One region of the Streptomyces sp. NPDC127117 genome, then DNA from elsewhere that is predicted to be linked to it. Evidence: riboswitches for the same ligand, from Rfam matches in the RefSeq annotation. Region 1 holds a riboswitch; the other holds the start of a gene.
The links. Region 1 has a riboswitch for S-adenosylmethionine ahead of thrC (threonine synthase). Riboswitches for the same ligand answer to the same signal wherever they lie in the genome.
Positions count from the first base shown of each region.

Region 2: it holds a riboswitch for S-adenosylmethionine, as region 1 does, so the genes downstream of both, ACFVH0_RS02750 (hypothetical protein) here and thrC (threonine synthase) in region 1, are expected to answer to the same signal.

Region 1 is NZ_JBHXTM010000005.1:53,762-57,702, forward strand. It holds gene ACFVH0_RS06465 (trehalose-6-phosphate synthase) at 1-743, opposite strand, end outside; gene ACFVH0_RS06470 (glucosyl-3-phosphoglycerate synthase) at 798-1,748, opposite strand; SAM riboswitch class I at 1,902-2,028, shown strand; gene thrC (threonine synthase) at 2,046-3,356, shown strand; gene ACFVH0_RS06480 (MoaD/ThiS family protein) at 3,387-3,665, shown strand.
Region 2 is NZ_JBHXTM010000002.1:156,304-160,244, reverse strand. It holds gene ACFVH0_RS02760 (cytochrome P450) at 1-719, shown strand, start outside; gene ACFVH0_RS02755 (cytochrome P450) at 716-1,978, shown strand; SAM riboswitch class IV at 2,029-2,138, shown strand; gene ACFVH0_RS02750 (hypothetical protein) at 2,187-2,594, shown strand; gene ACFVH0_RS02745 (DUF4232 domain-containing protein) at 2,602-3,123, opposite strand; gene ACFVH0_RS02740 (cytochrome P450) at 3,476-3,941, opposite strand, start outside.

The sequences.
Region 1 (3,941 bases):
TCCGCGTCCGCGCCGAGCCCGTGCACCCCGATCCTGGTCCGCCCGGTGCCGCCCAGGATCTGGGTGCAGCAGCCGATGAACGCGTCCGCCCAGCGCCGGGTCAGGAACGCCGCCCGGTCCGCGCCCAGGATGCCGTGCAGCAACTGCTCGGCGATGTCGTCGGGAAGCAGCCGGAAGTAGTCGACGGGCGCCCACGGGGTGTGCGAGAAGTGGCCGATCCGCAGATCGGGGCGCAGCTCGCGGAGCATGCCGGGCACCAGCGCCAGGTGGTAGTCCTGCACCAGCACCGCCGCACCCTGCCCCGCCTCCTCGGCGAGCGCCTCGGCGAAGGCCCGGTTGTAGGTCTCGAACGACGCCCACTGCCGCCGGAACTCCGCGTCGAAGACCGGCTCCAGCGGTGTCTGGTACAGCATGTGGTGGACGAACCAGAGCACCGAGTTGGCGATGCCGTTGTACGCGTCGGCGTGCACCTCCGCGTCGATGTCGAGCATCCGTACGCCCTGCTCGGCGACCCCGCGCCGGACCGCCTCCCGGTCCCCGGCACCGAGCGCGGCGCACACCCACAGCTTGTCGTCGACGGCGCTCAGCCCGGAGACGAGACCGCCGCCGCCCCGTCTCGCGTCGAGCGAGCCGTCCTCTGTCAGGGTGTACGAGACCGGGCCGCGGTTGGACGCGACGAGGACCTGGGCACCGGACCGGACGCCGGACCGGGCAGCGGGCTGGGCATCGTGCTCGGAGACCATGTTGCGGAATCTAGCCCGATCACGAACCGCCCAAACGTGCGAAGTCAGGCCACGTCAGGCCGCGCGGCGCGAAACGTACTCCTCGATCTCGCACATCGGGGGACGCTCCTCGGTGTCCACGGCATGGGTGCGCGGTACGAAGCCGTTCTCGCCGCGTTCGAACTGGGTGAGGACCGGGCGGATCAGGTGGCCGCGGGAGAGCCGCAGCTGGGCGGTGCGGTAGATCGCCGCCGCCATCCGGCCGAGCGCCTGCCCGTCCTGGTGCCGGTGCTTGCGCACCCCCACGTCGACCTGGGCCAGCGCGTCCAGCCCCACCGTGTGCAGCGCGTCGACCAGCAGGCCCAGCTCCACGCCGTACCCGACGGGGAAGGGCAGCCGTTCGAGCAGCGAGCGGCGCACGGCGTACTCGCCGCCCAGCGGCTGGACGAAACCGGCCAGCTGCGGCCAGTGCAGATTGAGCAGCGGACGGGCCACGAGTTCGGTCACCCGGCCGCCCTGCCCCGCCGCGTCACCGAAGGGGCGGTCGTACATCGCCTTCACGAACTGCACGTCCGGGTCGGTCAGCAGCGGGCCGACGATGCCGGAGACGAAGTCCGCCGAGAAGTCCTTCAGATCGGCGTCGACGAAGCAGACGATGTCGCCCCCGGTGACCAGGAGCGAACGCCACAGCACCTCGCCCTTGCCGGGTACGGCCCGTATCCGGGGGAGTATCGCGTCGCGGTGCACCACCCGGGCGCCGGCCTCCCGGGCCACCTCCGCGGTGGCGTCGGTGGAACCGGAATCGATCACCACGAGTTCGTCGACCAGGCGGACCTTCTCCATCAGCTCGCGCCGGATCGTCGCGACGATCTCGCCGACCGTCGCCTCCTCGTTCAGCGCGGGCAGTACGACACTGACGCTCCCGCGGCCCGCCTCCGCGGCCCTGGCGGCCAGCAGGCGGTCCATCGGACGGTCGGCGGCCGACCAGGAACGCCTGGCCAGCCAGCATTCGACCTCTTCCAGCACGGTCGATACTCCCTGTATGTGATCCATCTCGCGGTTCGGACGACTATCTCAACAGTCCGGTGCTTCGGTTACAGTCTTGAACAACGCGGACGACCATCGCATGCCGGGGTCCGTCCGCCGATAAATGCCCGGATCGAAGATCCGGTGCCACAGCGCTCATCCAGAGGGACTGAGGGAACGGCCCGTTGAAGTCCCGGCAACCCTCCCGCCGACCGCGAGGTCAGGTGGGGAAGGTGCCAATTCCGTCTCGTGGCGAAACGCGCCGCGAGGAAGATGAGGAGAAAGGGCCTCGCCACCATGGCTGCGCAGACCGTTGCAGTAAGCACCAATTCTTCCGCCGATGTCCGATCCGTCGACCTCGGCCCCGCCTCGGGCCTTTCCTGCCGCGAGTGCGGCGAGCGATTCGAACTCGGCCCCATTTTCGCCTGCGCGTCCTGTTTCGGGCCGCTCGAAGTCGCGTACGACCTGCCGAGCGGCTCGCCCGAAGAGCTGAAGAAGCGCATCGAGGCCGGCCCGGCCAACATCTGGCGCTACGCGCCGCTGCTGCCGGTCCCCGCCGATGTCGCCGAGAAGCCCAACCTGAACCCCGGCTGGACCAAGCTCGTCCAGGCCGACAACCTCGCCCGCGAACTCGGCGTCGAGCAGGGCAAGCTGTTCGTCAAGGACGACTCCGGCAACCCCACGCACTCCTTCAAGGACCGGGTCGTCGCCCAGGCCATCGAGGCCGCCCGCGCCTTCGGCTTCACCACCCTCTCCTGCTCCTCCACCGGCAACCTCGCCGGTGCCGTCGGCGCCGCCGCCGCCCGTGCCGGCTTCCGCTCCTGCGTGTTCATCCCGCACGACCTGGAGCAGGGCAAGGTCGTCATGGCCGCGGTGTACGGCGGTGAACTGGTCGGCATCGAGGGCAACTACGACGACGTCAACCGCTTCTGCTCCGAGCTCATCGGCGACCCGCTCGGCGAGGGCTGGGGCTTCGTCAACGTCAACCTGCGTCCCTACTACGGCGAGGGCTCCAAGACCCTGGCGTACGAGATCTGCGAGCAGCTCGGCTGGCGGCTCCCGGACCAGCTGGTCATCCCGATCGCGTCCGGCTCGCAGTTCACCAAGATCGACAAGGGGCTCCAGGAGCTGATCAAGCTCGGCCTGGTCGAGGACAAGCCGTACAAGCTCTTCGGCGCCCAGGCCGAGGGCTGCTCACCGGTCTCGGTCGCGTACAAGGGCGGCCACGACATCGTCCGGCCGCAGAAGCCGAACACGATCGCCAAGTCCCTCGCGATCGGCAACCCGGCCGACGGCCCGTACGTCCTGGACATCGCCCGCCGCACCGGCGGTGCGGTCGAGGACGTCGACGACGAGCAGGTCGTCGACGCGATCAAGCTGCTGGCGCGCACCGAGGGCATCTTCGCGGAGACGGCGGGCGGTGTGACGGTCGGCGTGACGAAGAAGCTCATCGAGGCCGGCCTGATCGACCCGTCGCTGACCACCGTCGTACTCAACACGGGTGACGGCCTCAAGACCCTCGACGCGGTGGCCGACACCTCTCAGGCGACCGCGACGATCCGCCCCAGCCTGGACGCGTTCCGCGCCGCCGGCCTCGCCACCAGCTGACCACCCGAGACTCCAGGAAGGGCACCCACCATGAGCGTCAAGGTCCGCATCCCCACCATCCTCCGCACCTACACGGGCGGCCGGGCCGAGGTCCCGGCCGAGGGCTCGACCCTCTCCCAGGTCATCGAGTCCCTGGAGCTGAACCACCCGGGCATCGCCGCCCGCGTCCTGGACGACCAGGGCAAGCTGCGCCGCTTCGTGAACGTGTACGTCAACGACGACGACGTGCGCTTCGAGGGCGGCCTGGAGACCGCGACGCCCGACGGCGCCGGCATCTCGATCATCCCGGCGGTGGCGGGCGGCTGCTGACGCCCCGTCCGGCCGCATCGCGTTATCGAATTGCCCCCTCCGCGTTTGAAGCGGAGGGGGCAATTCTGCATGGTTGAGCGGGGTACAGTGTGGGAAGTCCCCCCAGCTGCCCCGCGCCGCCCGCATATGAGAATGCGCCTGGTCGCGACAAGATGCAGCCAAAGTGTGCGTTGTGCTTGCGGCATAAGTCGCCTTTGCCTGGCCCGACTTGCCCAGGAATCTCATGAATTCCACATATTCGGGCGTTCGGCGCGGCCGAGAATTCTCGTCCGATTG
Region 2 (3,941 bases), on a different contig from region 1:
GGGACCTGGCCGACGGCGGACCGGGCGCGCAGGAGGCCCATCTGCGGTTCGGCGAGAGCATGCAGCGCCTGCTGGCGGCCCGCCGGGCCTCGCCCGGGAACGACGTCACCTCGCGCATGCTGGCGTACGCGGGGGAGTTCACCGACGAGGAGTACGTACTCGACCTGATGGCCATCACGGCCGCGGGACACCTCACCACCGCCGACTGGATCGGCAACTCGCTCCGGCTGATGCTCACCGACGACCAGTTCGCCGTGGCGCTCACCGGCGGCCGGCACAGCGTCGCCGAAGCCATGAACGAGGTGCTCTGGGAGGAAGGTCCGACGCAGATCCTCGCCGGGCGCTGGGCGGCCCGCGACACCCGGCTGGGGGACCGCAGCATCCGCGCCGGGGACATGCTGTTGCTGGGCCTGGGCGCGGCCAACGCCGATCCGCACATCCGCCAGCACCTCTCCGCCTCGGGCGGACCGTCCGGTCAGCGCGGCAACAGCGCCCACCTGGCGTTCAGCCACGGCGAGTACCGCTGCCCCTTCCCCGCGCAGGAGATCGCCGAGATCATCGCCCGCACCGGCATCGAGGTGCTGCTCGACCGGCTCCCCGACCTGGACCTCGCCGTTCCCGTCCCCGAGCTGGTCCGGCGGCAGTCCGCCTTCCTGCGGGGCATGACCGCGCTGCCCGTCCGGTTCGCCCCCGTCCGTCCGACAGGAGACCCGTCGTGAACTGCCCGCACGCCGCCGCCCGGGGTGCCGCTTCGAGCGGCGCTCCCGTCGTCATCGATCCGCTGGTCCAGGACCTGGACGGAGAGACGGCCCGACTGCGCGACGCGGGTCCGCTCGCCAGGATCGAACTGCTCGGCGTTCCGGCCCTGACCGTCACCCGGCACGCGCTGGCCCGCCAACTCCTCGTCGATCCCCGCCTGGTCAAGGACCTCGACGCCTGGGGACTCTGGCAGCGCGGCGAGGTCACCCACGAGTGGCCGCTGATCGGCATGATCGACGCCGGGCGCTCCATGTTCACCGTGGACGGCGCCGAGCATCGACGGCTGCGCACCAAGACCTCCCAGGCGCTCACCCCGCGCCGGCTGGAGGAGATCCGCCCGGACATCGAGAAGTTCACCGAGGAACTGCTCGACGCGCTCGACGAACAGAGCCGCAGGAGCGAGAACGGCGTGGTCGACCTCAAGTCCGTGTTCGCCCAGCCGCTGCCGATGCGCGTCGTCGGCATGCTGATGGGGGTGGACGAGGCCGAGCACCCCATGCTGATGAAGCGGTACAAGGCGTTCTTCTCCATGCTCACCCCGCAGGAGGAACGCCTGGCGCTGCTGGCCGAGTTGGACGTGTTCTACGCCGCTCTCGTACGCGAGAGGACGGCGCGCCCGACCGACGACCTCACCAGCGCGCTCATCCTGGCCGAGGAAGGCGGCGCACCGCTCACCGAGGAAGAGGTGGTGGGCAACCTCAAGGCCATGGTGGCCGCCGGGCACGAGACCACCATCGGGCTGATCCTCAACGCCGTACGGGCCCTGCTCACCCACCCCGACCAGCTCCGACGCGTCCTCGACGGCCAGATCCCGTGGGAGACGGTGATCGAGGAGACCCTGCGCTGGGACACCCCCACCACCCATCTGCTGATGCGGTTCGCCACCCAGGACATCCAGGTGGGCGACGAGGTGATCGCGAAGGGCGAGGGAGTGGTGATCTCCTATCGCGCCATCGGCCGTGACATCGAGCAGCACGGGGCGGACGCCGACGCCTTCGACATCGCCCGGCCGGCTCCGATCCGCCACATGACCTTCGGCCACGGCCCGCACATCTGCCCCGGAGCGGCGCTCTCCCGCGTGGAGGCGGGCATCGCCCTGCCGGCACTCTTCGCGCGCTTCCCCGCGCTGCGGGCGGCCGTCCCGGACACGGAGGTCCGCAAGCTGCCGGTGATGACACAGAACGACATGGAGGCCTTCCCCGTACTGCTGCACGGCTGAGCACCTGACCACCCGTCGGGCACCGCCGTCCGTGGGATACAGTTCTCGCAGGTCATGAGTTCCAGTGCACAGCCCCGGCTAACTGGACGGCATCCCGCTCCGCTGCGGGTGCTCCGGGTGACGACCGGCCCCGTGCGCAGCGCGCGGGGAACAGCGGACCGTCGGGGCAGAGCACCTGGGGTCCAGGATCCCGGGAAGGCGAAGCACCATGCTCCCCCACCTCGTCCGGAACGACGGCTGCACCAGCTACGGCCCCGGCCACCACGTCCACTGGATCCACACCAAGAAGTGCCACCAGGAGCCCGGCCAGGCCATGGAGCTGCTGCTCACCTCCGGTGACATCGGCGCCGACGGCTGGTTCGCACTGCGCCCCGCCTTCGACCATGCCGAGGAGCTGCCGAAGGTGTGGACGCACGCCCCGGCGGCACTCACCGAACTGCTCACGGTCCACCGCGGACGGGTGTTCTGGCTGCCGCGGTGGCACGCCCTGAAGCTGGTGGACTCCACGGGCCGGGCCACGGCCCTGGTCAATGCGGGTTTCGAGGGCGGCACGCCGTGCGCGACGACCGCCCCCGACCCACGGCGGACGGTCGGCGGCACAAGCTACGGACTGTAGCCGCACATCACCCCAGCGCGTCCGCCAGCGCGCTGTCCGCCGCCGCCTGTGACTCCTGCCAGCGGGTGGTCAGCGGCACCCACACATGGATCCCCTGCGGCATGCCCACGGCGGCCGCGCGGAAGGCGACGCCCAGGTGGGAGGGGTCCGCCGCCACCGAGATGCTGCCGACGACGTGGCCCTCGGCGGCCGCCGGGTCCGCGGTCCGCACGGCGGCGTACGCCCGCTCGCCCGGGGACAGCTCGTAGGGGCCGCTCCCGGCGGGCGGGACGGCCTCGGCGGAGCCGTCGAGGCCCCGGAAGGTGATCGTGGGGATCCGGTCCACCACGCAGGCCCGGCCGCCGTTGTTGACGACGTCGATCCGGGCCGCGTTCCGCTGTCCGCCGGGTGCTGCGTGCACCGAGAGGGACTTCTCCTGGCAGGTCGCGAGGCGGCTCGCGGTGCCGTTCGTCGCGGACGCCGTGGTGCCGGTCAGTGGCAGGGTGGCCGCGACGGCGAGTGCGGCGGTGAGAGCGGAGCGAAGACGCATGGTGTTTCTCCCGTTGGATCGACAGCCTGCGGATAGCGGCCGGACGGCCCGTCGGCGGGTGCGGCCGACATGGACAGTGTGAACCGTATGACCTGACCTCCGCGACAGATCGGACATATCGGTTCGGCATATCCGGCGGCGGGACGGGGCGGTGGAGCCGAGCGGCCGGCGTGCGGTGTGCGCCAGGGAGGCGGACGAGGCCCTGCGCCGGCCGGGCCTGCTGGAACCGCCCTTCAGCCTCCTCGGCCGGGGACCGGGCCGGCACGGAGGGCGTGCGGCACTGCGGACCGGAGCAGCCTGCGGGGCGGGCCCGAGAGCGACCGGAGCGGCCACCGGGCCCGCCCCGCGAGCCTCACCGGGTCCGGACCGTCGCCAGCACCTCCCGGTCCGGCTGCAGCGTGAGCGACGGGACCGGCTCGATGACGCCCGGGTCCACGTCCAGCTCGAAGCGGCGGGCCAGCACGGCCAGGATCAGCACAGCCTCGACCATCGCGAACCGGGTACCCAGACAGACCCGGGGGCCGCCGCCGAACGGGAACCAGGCGTACTCCGCGATGCTGTCGCCCGCCTCCGGATCCCAGCGCTCGGGACGGAACTCCTCCGGCTCGGGGAACCACCGCGCGTCGCGCTGAGTCACCCACTGGCTGGTCCACACCCGGGTGCCCTCCGGCATCGGCACACCGCCGATCCGCGCACCCTCCTTCGCGACACCGGTGATCAGCCAGATCGTCGGGTAGAGGCGCAGCGTCTCCTTGACCACGGACTGCGTGTACGTCAGCCGCGCGTAGTCGTCGAACTCCGGCTCCCGGTCGCCGAGC